One region of the Peteryoungia glycinendophytica genome, then DNA from elsewhere that is predicted to be linked to it. Evidence: predicted binding sites of a transcription regulator. Region 1 holds the regulator's gene; each other region holds the start of a gene.
What was found. The regulator PhoB, encoded in region 1, activates phosphate uptake and scavenging genes when phosphate is short. The targets are predictions, from matches to a motif close to TGTCATNNANCTGTCAT.
Positions count from the first base shown of each region.

Region 2: FJQ55_RS11090 (UDP-2,3-diacylglucosamine diphosphatase) is a predicted target of PhoB. The motif match lies at 4,801-4,817, and genes of this name have one in related genera.
Region 3: FJQ55_RS04570 (PhoX family protein) is a predicted target of PhoB. The motif match lies at 5,884-5,900, and genes of this name have one in related genera.

Region 1 covers NZ_VFYP01000001.1:458,940-469,594, forward strand. Annotated here, with positions in the region: gene pstA (phosphate ABC transporter permease PstA) at 1-1,103, shown strand, start outside; gene pstB (phosphate ABC transporter ATP-binding protein PstB) at 1,139-1,924, shown strand; gene phoU (phosphate signaling complex protein PhoU) at 1,972-2,685, shown strand; gene phoB (phosphate regulon transcriptional regulator PhoB) at 2,714-3,397, shown strand; gene FJQ55_RS02275 (GcrA family cell cycle regulator) at 3,532-4,068, opposite strand; gene FJQ55_RS02280 (aspartate aminotransferase family protein) at 4,503-5,699, shown strand; gene argF (ornithine carbamoyltransferase) at 5,720-6,637, shown strand; gene FJQ55_RS02290 (Hsp33 family molecular chaperone) at 6,759-7,748, shown strand; gene FJQ55_RS02295 (putative bifunctional diguanylate cyclase/phosphodiesterase) at 7,892-9,862, shown strand; sul1 at 9,920-9,975, shown strand; gene FJQ55_RS02300 (SulP family inorganic anion transporter) at 10,039-10,655, shown strand, end outside.
Region 2 covers NZ_VFYP01000001.1:2,260,190-2,270,844, reverse strand. Annotated here, with positions in the region: gene FJQ55_RS11110 (DUF2865 domain-containing protein) at 1-569, opposite strand, end outside; gene FJQ55_RS11105 (acyl-homoserine-lactone synthase) at 699-1,340, opposite strand; gene FJQ55_RS11100 (helix-turn-helix transcriptional regulator) at 1,463-2,212, opposite strand; gene FJQ55_RS11095 (NADP-dependent malic enzyme) at 2,338-4,653, opposite strand; gene FJQ55_RS11090 (UDP-2,3-diacylglucosamine diphosphatase) at 4,864-5,712, shown strand; gene FJQ55_RS11085 (ABC transporter permease) at 5,887-7,038, shown strand; gene FJQ55_RS11080 (ABC transporter ATP-binding protein) at 7,048-7,860, shown strand; gene FJQ55_RS11075 (MlaD family protein) at 7,865-9,238, shown strand; gene FJQ55_RS11070 (ABC-type transport auxiliary lipoprotein family protein) at 9,235-9,894, shown strand; gene FJQ55_RS11065 (apolipoprotein A-IV repeat region-like domain-containing protein) at 10,005-10,655, opposite strand, start outside.
Region 3 covers NZ_VFYP01000001.1:947,557-958,211, reverse strand. Annotated here, with positions in the region: gene FJQ55_RS04595 (class I SAM-dependent RNA methyltransferase) at 1-1,233, shown strand, start outside; gene FJQ55_RS04590 (hypothetical protein) at 1,240-1,563, opposite strand; gene FJQ55_RS04585 (aminoglycoside phosphotransferase family protein) at 1,782-2,699, shown strand; gene FJQ55_RS04580 (crotonase/enoyl-CoA hydratase family protein) at 2,735-3,493, opposite strand; gene FJQ55_RS04575 (acyl-CoA dehydrogenase family protein) at 3,765-5,543, opposite strand; gene FJQ55_RS04570 (PhoX family protein) at 5,948-7,861, shown strand; gene minE (cell division topological specificity factor MinE) at 7,970-8,230, opposite strand; gene minD (septum site-determining protein MinD) at 8,227-9,042, opposite strand; gene minC (septum site-determining protein MinC) at 9,072-9,842, opposite strand; gene FJQ55_RS04550 (BA14K family protein) at 10,007-10,450, opposite strand.

The sequences.
Region 1 (10,655 bases):
CCGGTACCGGAGATCGCGCTGCCATCGCCAAGGTCTCGACCTTTGGTTACGCGCCGCTGATTCAGAAGGCTCTGGGTGACGCAATAGCCGCCAAGGGCCTGGCCTCAGAGGGTTTGACTCCCAAAGCTGTAGGCGAACTGATCTCCAAGGATGGGCCTGCCAACCTCCGCAACTACGTGCTGGCCGACCCCTCCGTCATCGGCAAGACGGTCTCGTTCGACCTCCTGGCTGCCGGTCGCATCGACGGCTACTACAAGGGCCGCGTGACGATGGAGAGTGCCAAGCTCGACCGCAATGTTTCGCCCGAGCAGCTGGTGCTGGCCGACAAGCTGAAGGAAGCCGGCATTCTGGTGACCAAGTTTAACTGGTCCTTCTTCACCTCGGCAGATGCCTCGGACACCCGTCCTGAAGCCGCCGGCCTCGGTATCGCCATCATCGGCTCCGCCTACATGATGCTGATCGTCTTGGTGCTTTCGCTGCCGATCGGCGTCGCCACGTCCATCTATCTGGAAGAGTTCGCGCCGCAGAACTGGTTCACCGACCTCATCGAGGTGAACATCGCCAATCTGGCGGCCGTTCCCTCCATCGTCTTCGGTATTCTGGGCCTCGCCGTGCTGATCAACTTCGTCGGGCTGCCCCAGTCGGCGCCGATCGTCGGCGGCTTGGTTCTGACCCTGATGACCCTGCCGACCATCATCATTGCCACCCGTTCGGCGTTGAAGGCCGTGCCGCCTTCGATCCGCGACGCCGCCCTCGGTGTCGGCGCCTCGAAGATGCAGTCGATCTTCCACCACGTCCTGCCGCTCGCCATGCCGGGCATCCTCACCGGTGCGATCATCGGTCTGGCCCGTGCGCTGGGCGAGACCGCACCGCTGCTCCTGATCGGCATGGTCGCCTTCGTCAAGGAATTCCCCGCCGGCCCGCCGGACGGTTTCTTCCAGCCCGCCTCGGCGCTGCCGGTGCAGGTCTACAACTGGACCCAGCGCGGTGACCCGGCCTTCGTGGAGCGTGCCTCCGGCGCCATCATCGTCCTGCTGGTCTTCCTGATCCTGATGAACCTGGTTGCAATCATTCTTCGTCGCCGCTTTGAGCGCCGTTGGTAAGGGGGTGTATGATGATGAACAATCTCTCGACAAAGATGACGACGACGAAAGCGCCAATCATGACTGAATCCAAGATCACCGCACGCGACGTGCAGGTTTACTACGGCGAGAAGCAGGCCCTGCGCGACGTGAACATCGAGATCCGTCCGCGCTCGGTGACCGCCTTCATCGGTCCGTCGGGCTGCGGCAAGTCGACCTTCCTGCGCTGCATCAACCGGATGAACGATACGATCGCCAGCTGCCGCGTCGAGGGCAACATCCTGATCGATGCGGAGAACATCTACGACGCCAAGGTCGATCCGGTGCAGTTGCGCGCCAAGGTCGGCATGGTCTTCCAGAAGCCGAACCCGTTCCCGAAGTCGATCTATGAGAACGTCGCCTACGGCCCGCGCATCCACGGCCTCGCCAAGAACAAGGCCGACCTCGACGAGATCGTTTCGACCGCCCTGCAGAAGGCCGGCCTCTGGAACGAAGTCAAGGATCGCCTGGATGCGGCCGGTACCGGTCTGTCCGGCGGTCAGCAGCAGCGCCTGTGCATCGCTCGCGCCGTTGCCGTCAGCCCGGAAGTCATCCTGATGGACGAGCCCTGCTCGGCGCTTGACCCGATCGCAACCGCAAAGGTCGAGGAACTGATCCACGAACTGCGCGAGAACTACACGATCGTCATCGTCACCCACTCGATGCAGCAGGCCGCCCGCGTCTCCCAGCGTACGGCCATGTTCCATCTGGGCGAGCTCGTCGAAGAGAACGACACGGACAAGATGTTCACCAACCCGGACGATCAGCGCACGCAAGACTACATCATGGGCCGCTTCGGCTGAGGTCACTCGGTCACATCGGGCTCACTTCAACATCAAGGATCTAGGTTATGGCTTCCTCACACATCTATTCGGCCTTCGACGAGGAACTGAAATTCCTGATGCGCCGCATTTCCGAGATGGGCGGTCTGGCGGAGCAGATGGTCGCTGAAAGCGTGCGTTCGTTGGTCAATTCCGACGCAGCACTCGCCCAGAAGGTCATCTCTGACGACGTCGTCATGGACGCGATGGAAAAAGAAATCGGCGAAAAGGCTGTGGTGACCATCGCCAAGCGCCAGCCGGTCGCTTCGGACCTTCGCGAAATCATCGGTGCCCTTCGCATTGCCGCCGATCTGGAGCGCGTCGGCGATCTCGGCAAGAGCAACTCCAAGCGCGTTGTCGCCATCCAGGCGACGGGCGTTCCGCGCAAGCTCGCCCGCGGCCTTGAGCATCTCTCCGATCTGGCACTCGCCCAGCTCAAGGAAGTGCTCGACGTCTACACGACCCGCTCCGCCGAGAAGGCGAAGTCGATCCGCGACCGGGACGAAGAGATCGATGCGATCTACACCTCGCTGTTCCGTGAGCTTCTGACCTACATGATGGAAGATCCGCGTAACATCACCAGCTGCACGCATCTTCTCTTCTGCGCCAAGAACATCGAGCGCATCGGCGACCACGCGACCAACATCGCGGAGACCATCTACTACATGACAACAGGTGCGCCGCCGGAAGGCGAGCGCCCGAAGGAAGACCTGACGTCTTCCGTCGGTGCGATCACCGAATGAGCCTTGGCCACAGCGAGGTGATGGTCTGATGCAGCCGAAGATTGCCGTGGTGGAAGACGAGGAGGCGCTGAGCGTCCTCCTGCGCTATAATCTGGAGTCGGAAGGATATGAGGTCGAAACGATCCTGCGCGGCGACGAGGCCGAGATCCGTCTGCAGGAACGGGTACCGGACCTGCTGATCCTCGACTGGATGCTCCCGGGCGTCTCGGGCATCGAGCTCTGCCGGCGCCTGCGCGTGCGACCGGAGACCGAGCGCCTGCCGATCATCATGCTGACCGCGCGAGGCGAGGAGAGCGAGCGAGTGCGCGGACTGGCGACGGGGGCCGACGACTATGTCGTCAAGCCCTTCTCGACGCCGGAACTGATGGCCCGGGTCAAGGCGATGCTCCGTCGTGCCAAGCCCGAGGTTCTGTCGAGTGTGCTCCGCTGCGGCGACATCGAGCTCGACCGCGAGACGCATCGCGTGCACCGCAAGAGCCGCGAAGTGCGCCTCGGCCCGACCGAGTTCCGGCTTCTCGAATTCCTGATGACCTCGCCCGGCCGCGTTTTCTCGCGTTCGCAGCTGCTCGACGGCGTGTGGGGTCACGACATCTATGTCGACGAGCGCACGGTCGACGTGCATGTCGGGCGCCTGCGCAAGGCGCTGAATTTCTCCAACATGCAGGATGTGATCCGGACCGTTCGCGGTGCGGGCTATTCGATGGAAGCCTGAGGCTTCGAGCACTTGCCAACCAACCGAGGCCGCACGGAGGATTGTCCGTCGCGGCCCTTTTTGTTTTAACCTGCGGTTCAAAAGAAACGGGCCCCGAAGGACCCGTCTACATCATCTGATGTTCTTTCGATCGCTTAGCGAGCGGCCTTGCGGCGGTCGCTCACCGGCTGATAGGCCAGCTTTGCGTGATAAGTGCAGTAAGGCGATGCGTCGTTGATTTCGCAGCCGCAGAAGTGGAAGTCGTCCTTCATCGGATCGCCGATCGGCCACTTGCAAGTGCGTTCCGTCAGTTCCGTCAGCGCCAGACGGCGCGAGATCGGAACAACGACGTTCAGCGGACGGCTGACCTCGACTTCGTGGAAAGCGTCGACTTCGACTTCTTCTTTCAGCAGGGTGGCGCCGGAAGCCCGGGCAACGGTGCGGGTGGTGGCATTGGCGGCCGGACGGGCCTGGAAGGTCGTCGGGCGTTGCGTCTGTGTGGCGCGCTTGGCAGGACGCGCCGCAGAGGAACTGCCGCCGGCCTTGGCCCGGCCCGGCAGGTTCAGCCGGTGTACTTTGCCGATGACGGCGTTTCGGCTCACGCCACCCAGTTGCGCTGCGATCTGACTTGCGCTCAGGCCTTCGGCCCAGAGACGCTTCAGTTTTTCGACCCGCTCATCAGTCCAATTCATGCCATACTTCTCCGCCGCTCGCGTGTGTCATGGCAGAATCCGTCACCGTTGCTTCGAACGAATTCGAAACAAAACCGCCTCGTAACTGTCGGTGATCACTTCCGCCGCATGCAATCTCTTAATGAAATTTAACCTAGAGGCAGGCTGACTCTGTGACAAGAGTCGCAGGAATCATCTGGAATCGATTTTCCGGTTTTCCCCAACTTGCTTCCCGAGTGAGTCAAGTATGCAACAGGTGGAATCTGCGCCCGGGACTCGCGCGCGGTTCGGATCCGTTTTCCCCCGCGGACCCAAGTTTCGCCAAGTTTCGTTGACATTGCAGGGTTAAATGAAGATAGTGCCCTCGCCGCCGCAAGGCGGCATTTTTAATTGTCTCGAGCCCGCGGGGCTCGACCCCCGTACCCACTGCGGGATCAAGAAGGAATGCAATCGCCATGGCAGACGCTACGCCGCTCTATCAGACCTACAATCGGGCGCCGCTGCGTTTCGAGCGAGGCGAGGGCGTCTGGCTGATCACCGAGACCGGCGAGCGCTATCTCGATTTTGCCGCCGGCGTCGCCGTGACCTCGGTTGGCCATGGCAACCCGCATGTGGTAGGCGCGCTGAAGGATCAGGCCGACAAGGTCTGGCACCTGTCGAACCTCTATGAGGTGCCGGGTCAGGAGAAGTTGGCCAAGCGCCTGACGGATGTCACCTTCGCCGACCGCGTCTTCTTCACCAATTCGGGTGCCGAAGCGCTGGAATGTGCAATCAAGACGGCGCGCCGTTATCATTTTGCCAAAGGCCATCCGGAGAAGTTCCACATCATCACGATGGAAGGCGCCTTTCATGGCCGCACCATCGCGACGATCGCTGCCGGCGGTCAGGAAAAGTATCTCGAAGGTTTCGGTCCCAAGGCGCCCGGCTTCGACCAGGTTCCCTTCGGTGATCTCGATGCCGTCAAGGCCGCCATCACGGATGCGACGGCCGGTATTCTCGTCGAGCCCGTTCAGGGCGAAGGCGGCATCCGCCCGATCCCGGTCGAGATGCTGCGGGCACTCCGCGACCTGTGCGACGAGCATGGCCTGCTTCTGATCCTCGACGAGGTCCAGTGCGGCGTCGGCCGTACCGGCAAGCTATTCGCCCATGAATGGGCCGGCATCACGCCCGATCTCATGGCGGTTGCCAAGGGCATCGGCGGCGGTTTCCCGCTTGGCGCCTGCCTGGCGACCGAAGAGGCCGCCCACGGCATGAAACCGGGCACCCATGGTTCGACCTATGGCGGCAATCCGCTTGCCATGGCCGTCGGCAATGCCGTGCTTGACGTCGTGCTGGCCGAAGGCTTCCTCGACCATGTTCGCGATGTGGCGCTTGTCTTCCGCCAGGGTCTGGCCTCACTCGGCGACCGCTATCCCGATGTGATCGAAGAGGTCCGCGGTGAAGGCCTGATGCTCGGCATGAAGGCCAAGGTGCCCAACACCGAACTTTTGATGGCGATGCGCGACGAGCATCTGCTTGGCGTTCCCGCCGGCGATAACGTCATCCGCCTGCTGCCGCCGCTTACCGTCAGCGTCGCCGAGGCCCGTGAGGGCATCGCCCGCATCGAGCGCGCCGCAGAACACATCCGCGCCAAGGCCGCTGTAACCGCGTAAGGTCAAGACAGGTACAACTCATGGCATCCCCGAAGCATTTCCTCGATCTCTCCGCCGTTTCAGCGCAGGACCTGCGTCACATGCTGGACGACGCGCGCACCCGCAAGCAGGCGACGAAGGTCGGCAATGCCGACAAGCCGCTTGCCGGCAAAATGCTGGCGATGATCTTCGAGAAGCCGTCCACCCGTACCCGCGTCTCGTTCGACGTCGGCATGCGCCAGTTGGGTGGCGAAACCCTGTTTCTCTCCGGCACCGAAATGCAGCTCGGCCGTGCCGAGACCATCGGCGATACCGCGAAGGTGCTTTCGCGTTACGTTGACGCGATCATGATCCGGACGACGGATCACTCCCGTTTGCTGGAACTGGCAGAGCATGCGACGGTGCCGGTGATCAACGCCCTGACGGACTTGACCCACCCCTGCCAGATCATGGCAGACATTCTGACGGTCGAGGAACATCGTGGCCCGATCGCCGGCAAGACGCTGGCCTGGACCGGGGACGGCAACAATGTGCTGCATTCTTTGGTCGAAGGTTCGGCCCGTTTCGGTTACAAGATGAACATGGCCGTGCCGCTGGGCTCCGAGCCGGATGACAAGATCCTCAACTGGGCCCGCAACAATGGCGGCGAGATCATGCTCTGCCATGATGCCGACCGTGCCGTTGCCGGCGCCGACGCAGTGATCACCGACACCTGGGTGTCGATGAACCAGGAGCACAAGGCGCGCGGCCACAACGTCTTTCAGCCGTTCCAGGTCAATGCGGAGTTGATGAAGAAGGCGAAGCACGAGGCGCTCTTCCTCCACTGCCTGCCGGCTCATCGCGGCGAAGAAGTAACGGACGAGGTGATCGACGGCGCCCAGTCGGTGGTCTTCGACGAGGCGGAAAATCGCCTTCATGCGCAGAAGTCCATTCTCGCCTGGTGCCTCGGCGCCATCTGAGGCGCGGGGCAAGCGGGCAGGGCGATGTCTTGACCTTTGGCGCAGGTGATCCCATCTGTGCGCTTTCTGATCGGGCTGCTCAAGCCCTGCGATTGGGCGTTTCGGCGCCAGGAGTACATTCATGTCGAATAGACAAGCAGAACTCGGCGAATTCGGTTTCGCCGGTGACGACAGCGTGGTGCCCTTTCAGGTCGAAGGGCTCGACGTGCGCGGCCGTGCCGTCCAGCTCGGGCCGCTGATCAACACCATTCTCGACCGCCACGCCTATCCGCAGCCGGTTGCACGCCTGCTCGCGGAAGCCATCGTCCTGACCGTCCTGATCGGCACGTCGCTGAAATTCGAAGGCAAGTTTACGGTTCAGACCAAGGGTGACGGGCCGGTCGACCTGCTGGTCGCCGACTTCACCACGCCGGAAAACGTCCGCGCCTATGCCCGCTTCGATGAACAGGCGCTGGCCGACGCCGTTGCCGCCGGCCGCTCGTCGCCGGAACAGCTGCTGGGCACCGGCGTGCTTGCCTTCACCATCGACCAGGGCTCTTTCATGCAGCCCTATCAGGGCATCGTGCCGCTAGACGGAACCTCGCTCGAAGACATCGCCGGCGTCTATTTCCGCCAGTCGGAACAGATTCCGACGCGGGTGCGCCTGGGGGCTGCCGAGCTCTTCGACCGCGACGAGAATGGCAAGCCGCGCCGCACCTGGCGGGCCGGTGGTCTGATCGCGCAGTTTCTGCCTGAGGCACCGGAGCGCATGCGTCATCCGGACCTTCATGGCGGCGACGGTGACGATCGTGAAACCGACCTGCATGGTGACGAGGCGTGGGACGAGGCCCGCATGCTAGTCGACACGATCGATGCCGACGAACTGACCGACCCTCAGGTTGGCGTCGAACGGCTGTTGTTCCGACTCTTCCACGAGCGCGGCGTGCGGGCCTTCGCCCCCCAGGCGGTACACGACAGGTGCAATTGTTCGCGTGACAAGATCAAAGGCGTGCTGCAGGGCTTTTCCGCAGAAGAGATCGAGTCGAGCATGGAGGAGGGTCAGGTGACGGTTACCTGCGAATTCTGTTCGACCAGCTATCACTACCAGCCAAGCGAGCTTATTGCCGCGTAAACATAAGCTCTGCCGGCCGGCACTGATCCGGCCGGTCTACCCCAGTTAGATTGCATGCCGCGAATGGTTGTATCCTATCGCGACATTCATTTATTCTAAACGGCAGATGCCTAAAATCCGGCAATACCTTCGCGAGGGATGCCATGGGGTTTAATGCAAATAGAGCAGTGCCGTACGACACATCGCGCAGGGACAGGGACGCGGAAGGCACTGTTGATCCCCCGGGGTTCGGCAAACTCCTTCGTCATCTCAAGAGCCAGTATCATGTCTGGACCAGCGCTACGCGCCGCCGCGCCATGGCGGATGCGTATCGACCGATTGTACGGGGTTTTCTGCTGCCAGGTTGTGCCTATTATGTCTTCGTGACATGGGGACACTGGGAAGACGAGACGGGACTCCCGTTCCTGATCCTCGCCGGCATCAGCCTTTCTACCGCAATCCTTTACGCCATCTTCCGCTGGGTTATGCTGCCTGCTGGTGGCACACCGCTCCGCAGGCTCGAGGCGATCGGTCTCATCACGAACCTGCTGATGTATGCAAACGTCCTCGCCTATATGACGCTGCATTTCGAAGAGCAGAAGCTCATCTATTTCGTGCTCATGGCGGTGGTTTTTTCGACCACCGGCGTCACACTGCGGGCAACGCTTGCGAGCGTCGTCATTTCCATCGGCACCCTCTTCATTTTCGCCCGCCAGGCCACGCCCGAGATTGCACATCAGTTCGCCTTCATCGGCGTTGCCACCTCCTTCGCCTCGCTGGGCATGGCGACGCTGTTGCGCAAGGCGATCCTGCGCCAGATCGACGCGCGCCTCTTTGCCGATCAGCTTGCGGCTCTCGACAGTCTGACGGGGATCGCCAATCGACGCTCGATCTTCGCCCGCGTCGACAGGCTGGTGGAGGAGAAGACGCCCTTTTGGATCGGCATTCTCGACCTTGATGGTTTCAAGTCGATCAATGACATTTATGGCCATGCCGTCGGTGATCATGTCCTGTGCGAAGTCGTGGATCGGCTGGGCGATCGGGGTGATGCCGGCATCCAGTTCGGCCGCATCGGTGGCGACGAATTCGCCGTTGTCGTCATCGGAGAACACGAGGCAAGCGAAATAGAGGCAATCGGCAATGGTCTGATCAAGGCAATCAGCCGGCCCTATGAAATGCAGCCAATGCTGCTTTCCCTGGGAGGTACGATTGGCTTCGCGCAGTTCCCCGCCATGGGAGACAGTACGCGACAGATCTACGAGAAGGCTGACTTTGCGCTCTACCGCGGCAAGCAGTCTGCCCGAGGGCAGACGGTGGTCTTTACATCCGACCAGGATCAGGAGATGCGCGAAGCGCTTTCCCTGGAGCGGGCGCTGCGCGAGGCCAATCTGGAGCAGGAACTCTACCTGCTGTTCCAGCCGCAATTCGACGTCAAGAAACAGGCAGTCGTCAGCTTCGAGGCGCTTGCCCGCTGGCAAAGCCCGGCCCTTGGATTGGTCCCGCCTGATCGCTTCATCCGTGCTGCCGAGCGGGCCGGGCTGATCCAGAGTGTCACGCAGGTCCTTTTCAGCAAGGCGCTGGACGCACTAGACCTGTGGCCGGAGCACATCACCATTTCCTTCAATCTCTCGGCTCAGGACCTGGCCGATCGCGCCTTTCTCTTTTCGCTTGTGGCTCAGGTCACGAAGCGGGGCATCGCGCCGTACCGGGTAGAATTCGAGATCACCGAGACGGCGGTGATGAAGGACATCGCCGCCTCCAGGCTCCTGCTCGAGGATCTTTCCGGCCTCGGCTTCAGGATCGCCCTCGATGACTTCGGCTCCGGCTATTCAAGCTTCGAATACCTGGACCAGCTGCCGCTGAACAAGGTGAAGATCGACAAGACATTCGTGCGCAAGGTGGCGCAAAGCGCAACCTCCCGCGAGATCGTCGCTGGCATCATCACCCTGTGTCGCAATCTCGACCTGAAATGCGTTCTGGAGGGCGTCGAGACGGAAGAAGAGATGCGGAACCTCAGCCCGCTTTCGCCTCAACTGATCCAGGGCTATCTCTACGGAAACCCGATGTCACAGCGCGACGTACTCGGCCTGTTGCTCGCGGCAGAGCATGCGGAGGAAGCCGAGTCCACCGCATAAGATGCGGTTACGCTGACTTGCCATCGCAGTCACAGCACGTTAGGACATCCGCATCCACTAGGACCCGGTGCAAATCCGGGTGGCTCTTCTGGCCGCCGATCCGCCAGACAACCTCAGCAACGCAATCCTCCCCCAGTCAGGCTCTGCCCGGCTCGTTGTCCTATTCTGTGGTTTTTATGACATCCTTCATCACCTATCGACGCGAGTGGTCCGCCAACCCTCTGCGTGAAATGCTCGCCGGCGCGGTTGCCACTTTCGCGCTCATCCCCGAGGTCATCGCCTTCTCCTTCGTCGCGGGCGTCGATCCGCAGGTCGGCCTCTTCGCCTCCTTCGTGATCGGCATCGTGATTGCCTTTGCCGGCGGGCGTCCTGCGATGATTTCCGCAGCCGCAGGCTCCGTTGCTCTCGTCGTGGCACCCTTGGTCGCGGCACATGGTCTGCCTTATCTGCTGGCCGCCGGCCTGCTGGCGGGCCTGATCCAGATCGTCTTCGGCCTTCTGCGTCTCGGCGCTCTGATGCGCTTCGTGTCGAAATCCGTCCGTACCGGCTTCGTCAACGCGCTGGCAATCCTCATCTTCGCGGCGCAACTGCCGCATATCCTGGATGGCGGCTGGCTGAACTATGCGATGATCGCAGCCGGCCTTTGCATCATCTATCTCGTGCCTCGGCTGATGACGGCCATCCCGTCGCCGCTGATCTGCATCCTGGTGCTTACGATCGGCGCCTCGGTCCTCGATCTGCCGGTCCTGACGGTTGCCGATCTCGGTCACCTGCCGGACTCGCTTCCCACCCT
Region 2 (10,655 bases), 1.8 Mb from region 1:
AAGGTGCGGACCTCGCCCGAGGGCTGAACACCGATCGTGGGGCGGAAGGAGGCCAGAGCTTCACCGGTGCGATCCGGCTTGTAAGGCTGCTTGAGCGTGTCGAGATAGGGGATGCGGGCCGGTTCCTCGGGTTCGGCAGGGCCTGCGCTGTCCGCCGTGCAGCCGTTTTCGGCGAGCGCCTGCTGCAGATCTGCTGTTTCGGCCGATCCCACACCTTCGCGCAATGCGCGCAGTTTGTCTGTGAGAATTTTCTTGTTGGCCTCCATGCGGCTAATCGCCTGGCTCAGATCGCCGCAATCGCTGCCGCCATCGGCGCGGATGGTGGTGATCGCCGAGGTGAGGCAACGCAGCCGCCGCTGGTCCTGTCGGGCTTTTCGAAGCTCCAGATTCTGCTGCGCGATCGCGCCAGCGTAGCGATTCACCTCTTCCGAAGACGTGCTCTGATCGACCGTCGCCAGCCGATCGCGCAGCCTCTCGCAGGCCAGCGACGCGGCGGCAGCGTGCGGCGCGCTTGACGCAAGCCAGGCGACGGCGAGCAGGGGGAGCAGCAGTCTCTTCAGCGGCTTCATGGCTCCGACGGGGGACACCCTTTGGGGATGGACCGTTGTGTAACATGAACTGCACAATACGGCACCCGACCACAAAGTAAAATGACACTGGAGAGAGCGGTCGCCGGGCGATGCGGCGACCACCGTTCCTCAGGCGGCGCGGGCCGAGGCCAGCGTCATCGGCTGTTCGAGCACACTGCCGGCTATTGCGGCGACAGCCTTCATCCGGTCGAGCAGATCTTGGCTGATCTCCCAGGAGACGGCGACTGCCTGCACAGAGCCGATCCGCTGCGGATCGGCGATGCGCTCACCGGGGCAGCCCATGCGCTTGAACATCCGCTCAAGGAACACATCGGTGACGGTGACGATGTGGCTCAGCCCGGAGGCGATGCCGAGTTCGCCCACGCCACACATCAATTCTGCAGCCGCGATCGTGACCTGATTGCTGCCGCGGTCTTGCGAAATCTGCGGATCGATGCAGAAACGGCTGGATTCCCAGATGGCAGCACTCCTGATCTGCGGGCCACGCCCCAGCAGTTGCGGGAAGGTGTCGTCGAGCATGTTCGGCCCAAGGGTTGGCAGCAGGCGCAGAGCTCCGCGCAAGGCGCCTACTTCGCTGTAGGAAAGCACGTAGAGCGGGTTAGCGCGGTCATAGTCGTCAATCTCCCAGCTGTCCCGGACCTGGACATCCCAACCCAGGAGGTCGTGGAACACCCGCTTGCGCAAGCGGTGCATGGCGTCGATGTCGGCGGGAAATTGCTGGCGCCGAGCGCCGTTGATGATCCTGATCATACTGAACTCCTTGAAGAACGGTGGAGCTGGCAGCATGAAGTTCAGATGGTGGTGATGAAACTGGCGGTCGCGACAGCATTTGTCGATGCAATCTGTGATACGATGGCGCGCCACGTCTTTGGTTAGTGTACTGGCCTCTCGGCGAGGCGGGGAATGAGACCGAGCCAGACGGCTTCGGCGACCGCCTGGGCATTGTTGACGACATCGAGCTTGTTGCGCGCATTGGCCATGAAATAGCGAACCGTGCGCTCGGAGATGCCAAGAATGATCGCGGCCTCCCAATAGCTTTTGCCGGCGGCGATCCAGGCGAGCGTTTCACATTCACGCGGTGTCAGAAGTTTGCTCGCAAGCCTCCGTCGAGGCTGTGGCGGTGAGGCTTGGGCCATCATGGCGTGAAAGCGTGCGGCAAGGCTCCAGAAGTCCCGGTCGTTCTCGCGCCGCCAGTCCAAAAGGTGCGCCGGGTCGGTAACCGCTGCCACCAGAAGACAGGCTCGCCGCCCCGGACGGGCCAGCAGTGGGTAGCCAATATCGGCCGCCGGGCTGTCTCTGCCAGTTGGTTCTTGGTGCGAGGGTCGGGATGCGGCAATCAAGGTCAAATCGAGCTGAACAGGCTCAAGTTCGGCAAAGAGGCTGTCAAGTTGGTCCCGCAGCGGGCGGTCGCCCAATAGGCGCGTGACCCGTGCAGCGTCGGCTGGACGGCTGTGGACAAGACGCTGCAACTTCACCCGGTCGGCCCCGAACGCGCCATCGATATAGACGATGGGACCCGTCCGGTAGGCGGCCTGGAGCTTCTGCAGAAATATCGACGGCTCAAGCCGGGTCTGGTGATCGAGCCAGTCCAGCAGGTCGAAATAGATGCCCTCTTGCCCCATCCACTGACCCTAGATTCTCAGGGATACAATTTCAGGGGTACAGCTCTGACTTGTCCAGCGCCAATTCTGCGCGTCACCACCCCCAACGTGTTTTCGTCAGGAGCTTTTCTCGACGAACCCGCTCCTCACGCTTCGGGTTGAGACGCTTCGACAACTGCCAAAGCCGCCATGTTGACGACGCCGCGCGAGGTCACGGAGGTCGACAGCACATGCGCCGGCAGTGCGGCGCCGAGCAGGATCGGGCCGACATGTAGGGCGTCCATCATCATGCGAACAATGCCGAGCGAGATGTTGGCTGCATCGAGGTTCGGGAAGACCAGCAGATTGGCCTCGCCTGTGAGCGTGCTATCGGGCATCGCGCGCTTGCGCAGGCTCTCCGACAGGGCCGAACCGCCCTGCATTTCACCGTCGACCTCAAGGTCTGGTGCAGTCTGGCGGATGATTTCCAGGGCCTGTCGCATCTTCGTGGCGCTCGTCGAGGGGCGCGAACCGAAGTTGGAATGCGAAAGAAGGGCTGCCTTGGGGCTGATCCCGAAGCGGCGGATTTCCTCTGCGGCAAGCACCGTCATTTCGGCAATCTCTTCGGCGCAGGGGTCGTCGGTCACGAAGGTGTCGGTGAAGAAGATCGCACCGCGCTGTGAGATCAGCAGGCTGAGACCCGAGAAGTCGCGAACGCCGGGGCGCTTGCCGATGATCTGACGAACATCTCGGACATGGCGGTCGAAGCGGCCTTCGACGCCGCAGATGAGCGCGTCTGCATCACCACGCTTTACGGCGAGCGCTCCGATGACTGTCGTGTTGGTGCGCACGATGGTGCGGGCGGCTTCCGGGTTGATACCGGCGCGGCCGACAAGGGCAAAATAGTCATCGACATAGTCGCGGTAGCGCGGGTCGTCTTCGGGGTTGACGAGGTCGAAGTCGACGCCCGGGCGGATGCGCAGGCCGTAGCGTTTCAGACGAGTCTCGATGATCTGCGGGCGTCCGATCAGGATCGGTTCGCCAATGCCATCTTCGAGCAAGACTTGCGCGGCCCTGAGAACACGCTCGTCTTCGCCTTCGGCGAAAATCACCCGCTTTTTGGCAGCAGCCTTGGCCGCTGCAAAGATCGGCTTCATGACGAAGCCCGAGCGGAAGACAAAGCGGTTCAACTGGTCCAGATAGGTGTCATAGTCGGCTATCGGGCGGCGGGCGACGCCACTTTCTTCGGCTGCGCGAGCGACAGCCGGCGCAATGCGCAGGATAAGGCGTGGATCGAAGGGCGAGGGGATCAGATAATCCGGCCCGAAAGTCGGCGTTTCGCCGGTATAGGCGCGGGCGGCAACTTCCGAGACTTCCTCGCGGGCGAGCGCTGCAATGGCCCGCACAGCCGCCATCTTCATCTCTTCGTTGATCGTGGTTGCACCACAATCGAGAGCGCCACGGAAGATATAGGGGAAGCACAGGACGTTATTGACCTGATTGGGGAAATCGGAGCGCCCGGTACAGATCATGGCGTCGGGTCGGGCGGCGCGCGCCTCCTCCGGCATGATCTCCGGCTTCGGGTTGGCAAGCGCCATGATCAGCGGGCTCGGCGCCATGCGCGCCAGGAGTTCTGGCTTCAGGACGCCGGCAGCCGACAGGCCGAGGAAGACGTCAGCCTCGTCGATGCTCTCGGACAAGGACCGCTTGTCGGTCTCCTGGGCGTAAATTTCCTTCCACGGATCCATCAATTCGTTGCGGCCCTTGTAGACAAGGCCTTCGATGTCGTGGACCCAGATGTTTTCGCGCTTCGCGCCGAGAATGACGAGGAGGTTGAGGCAGGCGAGCGCTGCGGCACCGGCGCCCGAGGCGACGATCTTGACGTCCTCGATCTTCTTGCCGGCCAGTTCCAGGCCGTTGAGGATGGCGGCGGCGACGATGATGGCGGTGCCGTGCTGGTCGTCATGGAAGACCGGAATGTTCATCTTGGCGCGAAGCTGGTCTTCGACCTGGAAGCATTCCGGCGCCTTGATGTCTTCGAGATTGATGCCGCCGAATGTCGGCTCCAGCGCCGAAATGGTCGAGACCATTTGGTCGACGGTTGGTGCCTCGATCTCGATGTCGAAGACGTCGATGCCGGCGAATTTCTTGAACAGGACCGCCTTGCCTTCCATCACGGGCTTGGAGGCGAGGGGCCCGATATTGCCGAGCCCGAGCACAGCCGTGCCGTTTGAAATGACGGCGACAAGGTTGGAACGGGCCGTATAATCGTCGGCCGCCGCCGGATCGTCCTTGATGGCAAGGCAGGGCGCTGCGACGCCAGGCGAGTAGGCAAGGGCCAGATCGCGCTGGTTGCCGAGCGGCTTCGTCGCCTGGATCTCGAGTTTCCCGGGACGCGGATAGCGATGATAAAAGAGCGCCTGTTCGTCGAGATCGGCAGTCGCTGCCACAGCATCGGTCTTGGTCTTGTCGTGGGAATTCATCGCGTCACCGGCAATTCATGTCATCGAGTGGTTCAGATCCGTCATACACGAAACAGCTTCGAGTGGTAGACCTTAGTTCCGGCCGCCGGTACGCCCGACAGCTGTAATCGCCACCGACATCCGCTGCATCAGGGCCCATTTTGGCCGTGTCATCTTCCTGAAACACGAGTCTGGTTAAGGCTTGTGCAGTCAGTGCAAGAGGATAGCGCCGTGGAAGACGCAAGCGAAGTTCGCCATTTCAGGACCCTTTTCATCTCGGACGTGCATCTGGGTTCGAAGGCTGCAAAGACCGATTTCCTGCTCGACTTCCTGCGCACTCACGAAGCCGAAACGATCATCCTGGTCGGTGACATTGTCGACGGTTGGCGCTTGAAGCGCAGCTGGTACTGGCCGCAGCCTTGCAATGACGTGGTGCAGAAACTTCTGCGCAAGGCGCGCAAGGGCACCCGGATCGTCTATATCCCCGGCAATCACGACGAATTCCTGAGGGACTTTCCGGGCACCCATTTCGGCGGCATCGAGGTTGCCGAGCGGATGATCCACGAGATGGCCGACGGCAAGCGCTATCTCGTGCTGCATGGCGACGAGTTCGATGTCGTGGTGCGCAATGCGCGTCTGCTGGCCTATCTCGGAGACTGGGCCTATGACACGGCGATTGCGATCAATGTCATGCTCGCCGCCGTGCGCCGCAAGCTCGGCATGCCCTACTGGTCATTCTCGGCCTGGGCCAAGCTGCAGGTCAAACATGCGGTGAACTTCATCGGCGAATTCCAGCGTGTCGTTGCCGAAGAGGCCCGCCGTAACGATGTGGACGGCGTTATTTGCGGGCATATCCACCACGCGCTTATGGAAGACATTGACGGCATCCACTATGTCAACACCGGTGACTGGGTAGAAAGCTGCACGGCGGTCGCCGAGCATCCGGACGGGCGGTTGGAGCTCATCTCCTGGGCGCACAAGATCAGCGCTTCCGGTGCACCCAAGCCGGTGCAAAAGATGGTTCCGGTGATGATCCCGTCGCTCGACAGTGCCAAGAAGGAAGGCGCGCGGGCCGCGTGATTGCGACCGGTTGTTGCAATCAGGCCATCGCATCCATCAATCGTCTGTGAGTCGTGTATTTAACGGTTCATCAAGGATTACATCGCCGTCCCCGGTCGTTATAGTGCGCAGCATTCAATCACGTGATTTGCGAACCGGAAGACGACCGGCGCAGGTTTGGAAGTTGTCGCGCCCTTGAAGTCGGTTCATCCTGAAAACGCTCATATCGAGATCGACCGCCAGGCGCATGTCGATCACCATGTGATTCGACTGAGCGGCAGCTGGAAAAACACCAGCCTTTCCGACATGATCAAGTCTGCAGGCCCCCTGGTCGAGGATCAGGGCAACAGCAGCGAAGTCATCGATATCGACGGGATCACCGCCATGGACACGGCGGGGGCCTGGCTGATCCGGCGCTTCATGACCCAGCGCCGGGCGCGTGGCCGCGAGATCACCCTTGCCGGTGGCGACCCGCAGATGCGCGAACTGATCAACGCTCTGCCGGAGCGTGTCGAGGCGCCGGAACAGGTCGCCAGCAGTCGCGGACTCTTCGAGCGGGTCTTCGACCCGGTCGGTCGCTTGACGGTCGGCTTGTGGGAAGATGCGGTCGCAATGATGTTTGTGCTGGGGTCTGCCGTGCGCGGGGCGCAGACCAAGCTTGGACGCGGTGCTGGTGTCTCACCCGCTTCGGTCATCAATCAACTCGATCATATGGGCGTGCGAGCTGTCCCGATCATCGTCCTGATGTCCTTCCTGATCGGGGCGATCATCGCGCAACAGGGGGCCTTCCAGCTGCGCTATTTCGGCGCGGAAGTCTTCGTGGTCGACCTGGTCGGTATTTTGCAATTGCGCGAAATCGGCGTACTGTTGACGGCGATCATGATTGCCGGCCGATCGGGCAGCGCCATCACTGCCGAAATCGGCTCGATGAAGATGCGCGAGGAAATCGATGCGCTGAAGGTGATCGGGCTCAATCCGATCGGCGTTCTGGTCTTTCCGCGTCTCGTCGCCCTGACGATCGCTTTGCCGCTTCTGACCATCGTTGCGAATTTCGCGGCTCTTTATGGTGCCGCGGTCGTTGCCTGGGCCTATTCCGGCATCACCTTCGAGGTGTTTATTACCCGCCTGCACGACGCCGTCGATTATTCGACGCTCGCCACCGGCATGATCAAGGCGCCGTTCATGGCACTGATCATCGGCATCATTGCGGCCGTCGAGGGCATGAAGGTCGGCGGCAGCGCCGAATCGCTCGGTCGCCACGTGACCGCCTCCGTCGTCAAATCCATTTTCGTCGTCATCCTCGTGGACGGGCTGTTTGCCATGTTCTACGCGGCCATCGATTTCTGAGGGGCCGGGATGTCGGATACAGAGAGAAAATCTGGCAAGCGCGAAGCGGTCCTTTCCGTTAAGGATCTGACCGTCGGGTTTGGTGACAAGGTCGTGCTCGACAAGCTCAACCTCGATATCTATCGCGGTGAAATTCTCGGCTTTGTCGGGGCTTCCGGTGCCGGCAAATCGGTGCTGATGCGGACCGTGCTGAGGCTCCTGCCGCGGCGCGGCGGCACGATCGAGATTCTCGGTGCCGATTACGATGCGGTGAGCGATGCGGAGCGCATGGCGCTCGATACGCGGCTGGGCGTGCTTTTCCAGCATGGTGCTCTATTTTCGGCACTGACGGTCAAGGAGAACATTCAGCTGCCGATGCGCGAATACCTGGATCTTCCGCAGTGGCTGATGGACGAGCTCGCTTTTCTGAAGCTCGAGCTTGTCGGTCTGAAGCCCGATGCGGCGGATAAATATCCCTCCGAACTTTCCGGTGGCATGATCAAGCGCGCGGCTCTCGCCCGGGCCTTGGCGCTCGACCCGGACCTCGTGTTTCTGGACGAGCCGACATCGGGTCTTGACCCAATCGGGGCTGCCGAATTCGATGAACTCATCGCACAACTGCGCGATACCCTTGGATTGACGGTCTATATGGTTACCCATGACCTCGACAGTCTCTTCTCCGTCTGCGACCGTATTGCGGTTCTGGGCGAGAAGAAGGTGATGGTCGAGGGGACGCTGGACGACATGCTCGCCTATGACGATCCTTGGGTGCAATCCTATTTCAGGGGCAAGCGTGCCCGTTCCATTCCCCGCGCGGAGACCGCCGTGCAGCCGGTAGAGTAGACATATGGAAACCAAAGCCAATTATGCCATCGTCGGCTTCTTTACGATCCTGGTTATCGGGGCAGCCTTCGGCTTCGTCTACTGGATGGCGGAGTATGGACGCGGCGGCCCTATGGCGCCGCTCGCCATTCGCATTCCCGGTTCCGCCAACGGCCTGAGCATCGGCTCGCCCGTGCGCTTCAACGGGATTGCGGTGGGCTCGGTGCGCAATCTTTATATCGACAACGACGATCCGGAGTTCTCTGTCGCCTTTACCGAAGTGCGCGCCGACGCTCCCGTGACGTCCGGTACGCGGGCCATTCTTGAAATTCAGGGTCTCACCGGTGCTGCCTATATCGAACTGTCGGGCGGTGGCGCGGGGAGCGGCGATAAGATCCTAGAGCGCGCCATCAATACGGGCGAGGCGGCAATCCTCACCGCGGACCAGTCTAGCGTTACCAACCTTCTGTCCACAGCAGACCGCATCCTCAAGCGTGCTGACGATGCCATCGGTGAGCTCCAGGGTTTCATCGTCGACGCCCGTGCGCCGCTCACCAATACGGTTCGCAACGCCGAGACCTTTTCGAAATCGCTGGCTGACAATGCCAAGGGGATCGACGAGTTCCTGAAGAGCGTTACGTCGCTTTCGCAGTCTGTGTCGGGCTTGTCGGGTCGCCTGGACGGGACGCTGGCTGCGGCGGAAGATCTGTTCAAGGCGCTGAACTCCGACAAGATCGACAAGATCCTCAGCAATACCGAGAAAGCCACGGCAAGCTTCGCCGATGCATCGAACAAGATCGGGCCGGCGATCGACAGTTTCAAGCAGACGGCTGATACGTTCCAGACATTCGGAAAAAATGCCGACCAGACGCTTCTCAAGGTCTCGAAGCTGGTGGATGCAGTCGACAGCCAGAAGGTCGGCAAGGTCGTCGACGACGTCTCCGTCGCATCGGCAGACGCGCGTCAGGCGATCGCCGGCTTCCGCGATCTCTCAAACAGCATCATGGGCCGTAAGGACGACATCGACAAGGCGATCGATGACTTCACGCAGCTTGCCAACCGTCTGAACAACGCCTCGACCCAGGTCGACGGCATCCTGAAGAAGGTCGACAGTTTCCTTGGCTCGGGCGACGCCAATTCGCTGAGTGTTGAAGCCCGCAAGACGCTGGAATCGATCCGGCTTGCCGCAGAGAACCTCAATGCGCGCATTGGACCGATTGCCGAGAACCTTCAGCGCTTCTCAAATTCGGGTCTGCGCGATATCCAGACACTCGTGACGGATACCCGCCAGACGGTGCGGGGCCTGAACGACGCCATTACCAATTTCGATCAGAATCCGCAGCGCCTGCTCTTCGGCGGCGATACGGTCAAGGAATTCGACGGAAGGACGCGCCGATGACGCCGACGACCGGAAAGGGTGACACTATGGTTTTCTCCGGCCGTCCAGGTCTGTCCGCAGCCAACCGCCGCCGCCTTCTCGGCTGCAGCATCGCTCTGCCGATGATGCTGGCGGCGCTCACCAGTTGCGGCTCGGCACCGAACGATACGTTTGATCTCTCGGCCGTTTCCGCGCCTGTTTCCACGACCGCCAGTGCGAAAAACCGACAGCTGCTGGTCGCCGATCCCTCGGCGCTCAAGGCGCTCGACAGTGAGCAGATCCTGGTGCGCGTCGCCGGTTCCGAGGTGCAGTATCTGAAAAAATCGCAGTGGAGCGACAAGCTGACTCGCGTGGTCCAGTCCAAACTTGTCGAGGCCTTCGAGGACACCGGCCGTCTCGGTGGCGTCGGAAAACCGGGGCAGGGCCTTGCGATCGATTACCAGCTGATCACCGATGTCCGCGCCTTCGAGATTGCAACGGGCGGCGGAGATCGTGGCGTCGTCGAGATTTCAGCGAAGCTGCTTAATGATCGCAACGGCACGGTCAAGGCGCAGAAAGTCTTCCGAGCTGAAGCGCCGTCGGCCGGCAGCGGCAGCGCCGCCTATGTCACTGCTCTCGATCAGGCCTTTGGGCGTGTCACTGCGGAGATTGTTGCCTGGACGCTCCAGGAACTCTGAATTCGATCATCAAAGATCGGCTGAAGCGCGCTTCGGGTTCAAACGACGAAACCCCGGATCCTTTTTCAGGATCCGGGGTTTTCTTGTGCCCCTGCCGCTCTCAGGCTGCTTCAGCTGAAGCGACCTGCTGCGTGGGCCAGCATAGTGTAGACCTTGCCGGTGTCGGAGGTCAGATAGGACTGGGTGATCGACTTGTCGCGATCGGTGCGGGCGACATCCGCCAGCAGCTTCTCGAAATCGGCGATGTAGCGGTCCACGGCGACGCGGAATTCCGGTTCCCGGTCATATTTGCGTTTGATCTCGTCGAAGGTCTGCTGGCCCTTCAGCGTATAGAGGCGACGGGTGAAGATGTCGCGTTCCCCGCGCTGGTAACGGCGCCATAGGTCGACAGAGGCGTCGTGATCGATGGCGCGGGCGATGTCGACTGACAGCGAGTTCAGCGATTCGACCATGTGGCGCGGATTGCGGTTGTCGCTCTGCCGATTGGCTGCCGGCGCTTCCGGCGCCGGACGGCTTGGGGCGGGGGCCGGTGCTTGGCGTGCTGCCACAGGCTCAACTGCCGGCTCTTCGCGCGATGCGCCACGCAAGAGGTCGCTGATCCAACCGCCGCCTTCAGTGCGGCTCGGCGCTGGAGCCGAATAGCCTTCCGTGGTGCCGAGGCTTCCGCGCAAGGCGTAATCGGCTGCCGGACGGACAGTCTGCGGGGCAGGTGCCACGGGTGCAGATGCAGGCGCGGCGCGCCGCGGTTGCTCGACCTGTGC
Region 3 (10,655 bases), 490 kb from region 1:
ACCATCGCCAGCCTCGGTGCCAAGGGCGACGGGGTCGCGCATGGCTCCGATGGTCCGGTCTTCGTGCCCTTCGCCCTGCCGGGGGAAACCGTCGCCATTGCACGAGTGAAGAACGAAGGCACGATCATGTCGTTTGCCTCGACCTCACCCGATCGCGTCGCGCCGCCCTGCAAGCATTTCGGCCCCCACGGGGTCGGTGGCATCTGTGGTGGCTGTTCGCTGCAGCATCTGGCCAAGGCTCCCTACAACGCCTTCAAGCGGCAGATCGTGATCGATGCGCTGAAATCGAAGGGCCTGGATGTGCCAGTGGCCGAGATCTTCGAGGCTCACCCGCACCAGCGCCGGCGCCTCGTCTTCACCGCCCGGCGGCGCGAGCATGGTCTAGTGATGGGCTTCATGCAGGCCGAGACGCATCATGTCGTTCCCGTCGAGGAATGTCCCATCGCGTCCGACGGGCTGATCTCCCGTCTGGACGCGATCAAGATCATCGCCAATGCCTGCGGTGCCGAACACTTCCGCGTCACCGTGACCGAGACGCCGACCGGTCTCGACATCTCGCTCGACGGGCTGCGCGGCGGGCTCGGGGATCAGGCGCGGCGCGCCGTTACCAATGCCGTCATCAAGCTGAAGAGCATCGCCCGCGTTTCGGCCAATGGCGAAATTGTCATCGAACCGCACAAACCGCTGCTCGATTTCGGCGGCGCCCGGGTCGTGCTGCCGCCGGGAGGCTTCACTCAGGCGACACATGAGGCCGAAGAGCATATGGCCGGGCTCGCCATCGCCCATATCGGCAAGGCGAAGAAGGTCGCGGACCTGTTTTCCGGCATCGGCACCTTTGCCTTGCGGATCGCGCGGGTCGCTTCGGTTTTCGCCGTGGAGTCGGACGAGAAGGCGGTCAAGTCGCTCGATTTCGCCGCCCGCAATACGCAAGGACTGAAGCCCATCAGCGTCGAACGCCGCGACCTTTTCCGGCGTCCGCTGATGACATCCGAGTTCAAGGCTTTCGACGCCGTGGTTTTCGACCCGCCGCGTGCGGGCGCCGAGGCGCAGTGCGTGGAATTGGCGAAATCAAAGGTGAAAAAGATCGTCGCGATCAGCTGCAACCCGCTGACGCTGGCCCGCGATCTCGCGATCCTGACGGCTGGCGGCTACCGGATCGACACCGTCACGCCGATCGACCAGTTCCTCTGGTCGCCGCATGTCGAGGCGGTAGCGACGCTTACCAAGGGCTGAGGCTGCTCAGTAGGTATAGAGCGTGCCCGAGCCGGTGACGTTGGCGCAGCGGCATTTGCCGCCGACGCGGCCGGGCTTGGCCGGGCACTGCGCCTGTCCGGTGCCGCCGATGCTGCCGGATTGATCGACGACGCAGATATAGCGTTGCGGACGGACATAGGGCTCGCGAGGACGTTTGGACTCGCTCTGGATGACATCGTTGTCGTCATTGCTGTCGACAAAAACGAGGTCGGCCTTTCCAGGCTGTCCCGGCATCACCGACATGGGGCCGGCATGGGCGGAGAGAGCGGCCATCATCAGGCCGATTGCGACACAGAACACACGCAACATAGAAACCTCGGAACCGGAAACGAATAGGTCAAACGCCCGACAGGCGTACTTGTTGCGACTCTAGGCCGAAAAGGCTGAACAGAGGCTGAACCAATCGCACGACGTCCCGGCATCCGGGTCCAGCCTGCGGAACCCTCGGGCAAGAATGGCATTCAAGCCGACGGAGTTGATTACCAGGCAACACACCGCTTATCTCGCCACGACAGGGGGAACCGCTCATGCAACGCACCGACAAACTGAAGGCGGGCAAGTTTGCCGTGGGCGTCGACCTCGTTCGGCGGCTCGTCGCGCGACAGTTTCCGCAATATGCCGATCTGCCGGTCCGAGAGGTCGAGAACGACGGCTGGGACAACTGGACCTTTCGGCTGGGTGACGGGCTGAAGGTTCGCCTGCCCACGGCCGAGGGTTATGCCGGACAGGCGACGAAGGAGTTTCACTGGCTGCCGGTTCTGGCGCCATTGCTGCCGCTCGCCGTGCCCATGCCGGTCGCCCTCGGGAAGCCCGAAGCGGACTATCCCTGGCACTGGACGATCTACGACTGGACGGCGGGCGAACCCGTGCGTCGAGAGCTCGTGCCGGACCTCACCTCCTTCGCTTCCGATCTTGCCGGTTTCCTCGAGGTGTTGCACCAGATCGATGTCGAAGGCGGCCCGGTTGCAGGCGCTCACAACTTCTTCCGGGGCGGCGACGTGATCGGCGTCTACGGAGCAGAAGCCCGGCGGGCCCTCGATCAGCTGCGCGACAGGATCGACACGGCGGCGGCGCTTGCCGTTCTCGATGCGGCGCAAGCGGCCCCGTTCTCCGGACCGCCTTGCTGGCTGCACGGCGACATCGCGGTCGGAAATCTGCTGGTGACGGGTGGCAAGCTTTCCGGCGTCATTGATTTCGGCTCCTGCGGCGTCGGCGATCCGGCCTGCGACCTCGTCATCACCTGGCTGTTCTTCGAGGGAGAAAGCCGGAACGCGTTTCGCGAGGCGGTCGCCGCCGATACGGGACGCTGGGCCCGCGCCCGGGCCTGGGCCCTGTGGAAGGCGGCCCTGGTTCTCGCCTCCGGTGCGCCGACGCATCCGGAGGAGTTTTCACCGGCTGAGGTGATCGCCGCCGTTCTCGACGATCACCGAGCGCGTGCCGACTGAACCAAAACGCGTGCGGTCGGGATGGAGCCTGGCCCTCAGCGCCCCTTCATGAAGGCTTCGAACGCAGCGCGGGCTTCCGCGCTCTTCAGCTGGGCGACGAAGTGCACGAGCTCTTCCTGCATGCGGGTACGCACCTCTTCGGCGCCGCCCTTGACCAGCGCGCGGGCGATCTTCATGGCGGCCGGAGGCTTGGACGCGAGCGAGGAGGCGATCTTCAAGGTTTCGGCCTCGACCTGATCAGGTGAGACGACTTTCCAGATGAGACCGGCCTCGCGTGCCTGTTCGGCGGAAAAACCCTCGCTGGCGGCGAGCATGGCAAAGGCGCGCTGGTGGCCCATGATGCGCGGGGCGATCAGGCTGGAGGCGGCTTCCGGGACCAGCGCCAAATCGACGAAGGGCGTCTTGAACAGGCTGCGGTCGGAGGCGACCGTCAGGTCGCAATGCATGTTGAGCGTCGTGCCGATGCCGATCGCGAGACCGTCGACGCCGGAGACCAGCGGCTTGGTGACTTCGGTCAGCGCCTTGAGGAGGCCGAAGGCCGCCGGTTCCCCCACGGCACCGGCCATGGCGAAGCCCAAGAAATCGGCCATGTCGTTGCCGGCGGAGAAACAGCCTTCAGTGCCGAGGAAGACGATGGCGCGGATGCTGTCGTCATTCTCGCCTTCGAGGAGGCCAGTGGTGAGCTTCTGGTACATCGCCTGGGTTATGGCGTTTTTCTTGTCCGGCCGGTTGAAGCGCAGGACGAGGACGCCGGGATGGGCTTCGGGGCGGGTGATCTCAATGTGGTCGGTCATTTTATTGTCCCTCTTCAATTGTGTCCGTCGCCGCGAATAGCCCCTCACCCCGCCTCCGCTTCGCTCGGCGATCCCTCTCCCCGTGAACGGGGCGAGGGGGACCGGAGGCGCTGCGGCCTTCGCTCTTCTCCCCGCTTGCGGGGAGAAGGTGCCGGCAGGTCAGGCGCAATGCCATTGCGCCGGGGATGAGGGGCGATCCTAGCCCGCTGAGCGGCAGTCACCCCCACCCGCCGCTTTGCGGCGACCTCCCCCCTCAAGGGGGAGGTGGGAATTACGCAAACAATGCCCTGGCTGCGTTGAGGCTTGCCTCGCCGTGAATGACGCGGTCCTTGAGGGCTGCGGTCTCGGCAATCAGGTTTTCGGTGGCGAAGCGGCAGAGGGCCAAGCGGTTGTCGCGGCCATGGTCCTCGTCGGCGAGCGCGCCCTTGGCGAGATAGACGCCGGTGAGCGTCAGGCCGAAGAGGCGCTGGTAGGGTGTGGCGCCCGAGAGCGCGGCCGAAGCATTGCCGGCGGCGAGCTGCGAAAGCAGCCATTCAGTGGTGTCTTCCAGATCCGAAAGGCTCGCGTCGAGGCGCGCGGCGGTTTCGCCGAAAGCCTCGAGGTTGGAAGCGCGCACGGCGTTGACCACCTGCTTCAGCTCGGTGATGTAGCCGCGGACATGGTTGCCGTTGGAGAGCGGCAGCTTGCGCGTCACGAGGTCGGCGGCCTGGATGCCGTTGGTGCCCTCATAGATCGGGGCGATGCGGCTGTCGCGCCAGTAGCGGGCAGCACCGGTTTCCTCGATGAAGCCCATGCCGCCATGGGTCTGGATGCCGAGCGAGGCGACATCGACGCCGGCGTCGGTGGCGAAGGACTTGGCAATCGGCGTCAGCAGAGCGGCGCGCTCGGCCCAGTGGCGGGCTTCGTCGCCTTCGGCGTGATGGCTCATGTCGGTTGCGTGGGCGCAGACATAGCAGATGGCGCGGGAGCCTTGCGTCAGCGCCTTCATGGTCACCAACATGCGGGCGACATCGGGATGTTCGATGATCGGCGACATGCCGGAGCCGGTCCAGCCGGGGGCTTTGCCTTGCGTGCGATCCTTCGCGTATTGCACGGCCTTCTGGGTGGCGGCCTCGCAGATGGCGACGCCCTGCATGCCGACGGCGAGGCGGGCATTGTTCATCATGGTGAACATGCAGGCGAGGCCCTTGTTTTCCTCGCCGATCAGCCAGCCGATCGCGCCCGGCTCGTCGCCATACTTGCCGTCGCCATAGATCATGGTGCAGGTCGGCGAGCCGTGGATGCCGAGCTTGTGCTCCAACGAATGGCAGTGGAGGTCGTTGCGGGCACCGAGCGAGCCGTCGTCGTTGACGAGATATTTCGGCACGAGGAAGAGCGAGATGCCGCGCGTGCCGGCGGGTGCATCGGGCAGGCGTGCGAGGACGAGATGGATGATGTTCTCGGTGATCTCGTGTTCGCCCCAGGTGATGAAGATCTTCTGGCCGAAGATACGGTAGGTGCCGTCGTCGCGACGCTCAGCGCGGGACTTCATGACGCCCAGGTCGGAACCGGCATGGGGTTCGGTGAGGTTCATGGTCCCGGTCCATTCACCGGAGACCATCTTCGGCAAATACTTCGCCTTCAATTCCTCGGAACCGTGCGCGGTGACGGCATCGACGGCGCCCATGGTCAGCGTCGGTCCGAGCGCAAAGCCCATGGAGCCGGAGTTCCACATTTCGAGTGCCGCGACGTTGAGCATATGGGGCAGCCCCTGCCCGCCGAAGTCTTGCGACGCCGTCAGCGAGTTCCAGCCGCCTTCGGCCCAGGCACGGTAGAGATTGTCCCAGCCATCCGGCACAATCACTTTGCCATCGACCATTCGAGCGCCCTGCTTGTCGCCGATCTCGGCCAGCGGCGCGACCTCATCGGAGGCGAAGCGGCCGGCTTCTGTCAGGATGGCGTCGACGAGATCGTCGCTCAGGTCGCCCAGCTTGCCGTCTTCGATGGCCTTGCTGAGACCTGCGACATGCTTCAGGGTGAACGCGATCTCTTCTACGGGCGCCTTGTACATGACGTGCTCCTCCATCTGGCGTATGCTTCAAGCCACGCCAAGGACTCCCACCCAGGAGGCGCGGCTCATTCTCCTCTTTGGCTAATTGATTTTTACGTAAACGTCAAATCTTTTGCATGCGTCAGGAAGTCTCGTCCACCGACCCATTGGCCCCACGAAACAGGACTGCCACGGGAGGGAGGAGACAGTTGCGTGAGCGGAAAAGCCGCGTCGCCAGCCCTGCGATCGCGATTGGTGGGCAAAGGCGAGACGGCCCAAGGATTTAATCCGGCCGGATAGCCGGCCTGTTGCAGGGGCGTCGAAATTTCGAATTTTGCGATCGGTGACGAGGGCTGGTCTTCGTCACATGACTGTTACTCGGGCTGGCTAGTCGGAAGTGAACGCAACCCAAAGGAGGCTTCGCGATGACCGAGACCAACACCAATCATCTGTCCTGGGACGAGTGGGACGAGCTGCACAATCCGCCGCCGGCCGTGACCGATTTCGATCGCGTCGTCGAACGCGCCGTTTCCCGCCGTGGCTTTCTCGGCGGCGTGCTCGCCCTCGGCTCGGCTGCTGCTGCCATGGGCACGCTCGGCAATCTGATGTCGTCGACCTCTGCCCAGGCCCAGGAAGCCGGCTCGCGTTTCCCGTTCAAGCCGGTGCCGATCTCGACCGACAACACCGTGCATGTGCCGGAAGGCTATCGCTGGGAGCCGCTCGCCAAGTGGGGCCAGCCGCTTTTTTCCACCGCCTCCGACATCGATCCGGCCAATGGCGTGTCGCTTGAAAACTCCGACAAGGTGTTCGGTGAGAACACCGACGGTATGGAGCTGTTCGTCATTGGCAGCGCCCAGGTGATCGCCGTCAACCATGAATATGTGAACAACGAGACCAACCTGCCGCACAACGAAAAGGGCATGCCGAAGAGCCTCGACGACGTGAAGATCCTGCAACACATGCAGGGCGTGACCGTCATGGAAGTGGCGGAAGGCGCTGACGGTTGGCAGATCGTGGTCGACAGCAAGTTCAACCGCCGTATCCATCACAACACGCCGATGAAGCTGTCGGGCCCGGCCGCCGGTTCGGACCTCGTGAAGACGGCTGCCGATCCCAATGGTGTCGACTGTCTCGGGACCTTCAACAACTGCGGCGCCGGCAAGACGCCCTGGGGCACCTATCTGACCTGCGAAGAAAACTTCAACGGCTATTTCGGCTCGACCGTTGCCGACTTCAAAATGCCCGACGATTACAAGCGTTACGGCATCGTCGCGGAGACGCGTTATGGCTACGAGAAGTTTGACGAGCGCTTCGACGTCTCGAAGAACCCGAACGAGCCGCGTCGCGCCGGTTATGTCGTCGAAATCGATCCTTCGGACGCGTCCTCGACCCCGATCAAGCGCACAGCACTTGGCCGTATCAAGCACGAAAACGCCGCCGTGGTGGTGGCCCGTGACGGCCGCGTGGTCGTCTATATGGGTGACGACGAGCGTGGCGAGTTTCTCTACAAATATGTCTCCAACGGCATCTATGTTCCGGGTGGCGACACCTCGAAGCTGCTCGACGAAGGCACGCTTTACGTCGCCAAATTCTCGGACGACGGCAACGGCGAGTGGCTCGCGCTCACCGAAGAGACGACCGGCATGAAGATGGACGAGATCTGCGTTCTCACCCGTCAGGCCGCTTCCAAGGTTGGCGCGACGACCATGGACCGCCCGGAATGGGTTGCCACCAATCCGGTTGCCATCGAAGCCTATTGCTGCCTGACCAACAATTCGAACCGTGCCGTGGTCAAGGACGGCAAGATGAAGACCAATGCCGGGGGCGACGTGATGGAAATCAACGCCGTCAACCCGCGCGAGGCCAATGAATACGGCCAGATCGTGCGCTGGTACCCGGAGAATGACGACCATGCAGATGGCAAGTTCAAGTGGGATCTGTTCCTGATGGCCGGCAACCCGGTCGTGCACAAGGACAGCCCCTATGCCGGTTCGTCGAACATCAACGAAGGCAACATGTTCAATTCGCCTGATGGCATGATGTTCGATTCCACTGGTCTTCTGTGGATCCAGACCGACGGCGAGGACACCAATGAGGGCGACTTTGCCGGTCAGGGCAACAACCAGATGCTCGCAGGCGACCCGGTCACCGGACGGATCGAGCGCTTCCTGACCGCGCCGAAGGGTGCCGAGGTCACCGGCCAGACCTGGTCTGCCGACAAGCGCACCCATTTCGTCGGGATCCAGCATCCCGACGCGCCCTTCCCCGATGGCGAGGGCAAGCTGCCACGTTCGACCATCGTTGCGATCAAGAAGGACGACAACGCCCGCATCGGCTAACGATCCTGGCGAGGCAGGGTGGCGAAACCGCCCTGCCCGTTCGACAAAAGAGAAGGCCGCCAACCGGAATTCCGGTGGCGGCCTTTTTCATGACAGATGACGACCGGATCAGGCCGCGAGACGCTGGGCGTTGAGCGGTATCTCGACGTCGATCTCGAGGATCGAGACGTCGCCGTCGCGGTCCATCTTGATCTCGACCTTGTCGCGGTCGAATTCGACATGCTTGGCAATCACGGCGAGGATTTCCTCGCGCAGCACTGCGACCAGATCACTTTCGAGCGACGCCCGTTCATGGGCGAGCAGGACCTGCAGTCGCTCGCGCGCCATGGGGGCGGAACGCTGCTTGCGGAACAGGGAGAAAATGCTCATGCGGCCCTCCGCGCGAAGATCTTGTCGAGGAGGCCACGCTTCTCGCCAGGAATGGTGATCGGGACGTTTTCACCAGCCAGGCGGCGGGCGGCGTCGAAGTAAGCGAGAGCCGGGGCGCTGCGGGCATCAGCGAGCGTCACCGGTGCGCCGATATTGGAGGCGCGCAGCACATCCATGCTTTCCGGAATGATGCCGAGCAGCGGGATGGAGAGTATCTCCAGCACGTCGTCGACCTTCAGCATGTCGCCGCGCTGGGCGCGGTTGGAATCGTAGCGGGTGAGCAGCAGATGCTTTTCCATGCGCTCGCCGCGCTCGGCCTTGAGCGTCTTGGAATCCAGGAGACCGATGATGCGGTCGCTATCACGCACCGAGGAGACTTCCGGATTGGTGACGACGACGGCCATGTCGGCATGGCGCATGGCGAGCGTCGCACCGCGTTCGATGCCGGCGGGGCTGTCGCAGATGATCCAGTCGAAATACTTCTTCAGCTCGTTGATGACCTGCTCGACGCCTTCGGCGGTCAGGTTATCCTTGTCGCGGGTCTGTGAGGCGGGCAGCAGGAAGAGCGTTTCCAGTCGCTTGTCGCGGATGAGCGCCTGCGGCAGCTTGGCGTCACCCTGGATCACGTTCACCAAGTCATAGACGACGCGGCGCTCAGCGCCCATCACCAGATCGAGATTGCGAAGACCGACGTCGAAATCGACGACGACGACCTTTTCGTTGCGCTGCGCGAGCGCTGCACCCAGAGCGGCCGTCGAGGTGGTCTTGCCGACCCCGCCCTTGCCGGATGTCACGACTATAACCTTGCCCATGTGGTTCTCCTGTCTATCCCCGCTCACGTTCACATCATTCTTTCTGTCATGATCGCATCCCCCTCCAGCCAAAGCTGAACTGGATGCCCTTTCAATTCCGGATCCATGTCGTCGGTCATCGCGTAGACACCGTCGATTGCCACCAGTTCGGATTCGAACTTACGACAGAAGATCCTTGCGTCGGCATTGCCAACGCAGCCTGCCAATGCACGCCCACGAAGGGCGCCGTAAATATGAACAGAGCCTCCGGCGATCACTTCGGCACCGGATTGAACCGAACCGATGACCGTCACGTCACCCTGGGCGTAGATCACCGACTGGCCCGACCGCACCGTTTCCCGCACAATCAGCGAGGGAGCCGAAACCTGGCTCTGCTGCACCACCACCTGCGGCGGCGCCTGCTCGACCGGCGGGTTCGCCGTTGCTTCAGCGCTCTTGCCGCTTACCGGTTCCGGCACCTCGGAGCGCGGTACCTCGTAATCTGCCGCCGGTTTGCCACCCTTCAGCATCGGTGGCATGCCGGGCTCGACCAGCGAGGGACGTCCGCCCTCAATGCCCATGATCGAGACGTTGCGGCTGCCAAGCTCGGCGATCAGCGCCTTCAGCTGCGGTCGGTCGATCTCCAGGTCCGATACGTCGAGAACGACGGGCCGACCGAGAAAGAAGCCGGCGGAGCGGGCCGCGAGATCATCGAGCCGGACGAGCCAATCGTCAAACGGCAGATCCGGCGTCAGGACGACGGCCAGGAAGGATCTGCCCTTGATGCGGATGGAGCGTGGTTCGGTTAGCACTTTGGTCATCTACGTAAACAAATCGTTGATGCAAGAAGTAGCGCCGATTTGGTTAACAAATGGTTAATGCGGCCATGGCGGCGTTAGGAAAGTCTCGGAAAGAACACGAAAAAACCGCCCGCAGCGACGGGCTGCGAGCGGCTTGAGATGGCGATAAGTTTCCCTGAAAGGGATCAGTAGTAAGGCGAGACGCACTGCTGGCGCGGGCCGTTATACGGCTGGAAGGTGTTCGAATAGCTGTCGTAAGAACGATAGCGGTTCTGGCACCACTGGTAGTGGTTCGCACTCAGGTTGCCCGAGACGCGCGGGACGGCGCGCGGCTGGTTGGCGATGGCGCCACCGATGATGGCACCGGCAGCGAAGGCTGCGAGCGGGTACCAGTAGCCATTGTGGTAACGGTAGCCGGCGCGGCGTTCACGATAGCCACGATGACCGCGCCAGTAGCGGCGGGCCTCGTAGCGGTCACGGTCGCGGCGGAACTGAACCTGTGTGACATCCGACGTCGCTGCGACCGGCGCAGTGGGGCGGATCACCTGGGCCTGGGCGGGGATCATGCCGGTAAGCCCGATGACCGATGCCAGGGCGGCAACGGCGGCTTTCTTGAAGACAGTCTTCATGGTGTTTTCTCCCTGTCTGTGTTTGAGACAAGCCTGGACGTGTGACGACCAGTGCCTATCTTGAACAAAGGTTAACGGCGCCAGCCTGAACCCAGGATTAATGGGAAATCTGGCCTCGCGCACCGCGTGTACCGGGCCGTAGGCGGCTTCGGCACGCAAGTGCCCGTCAACGGGCAATACAGGGCAATGTTCCACCGGACACTTG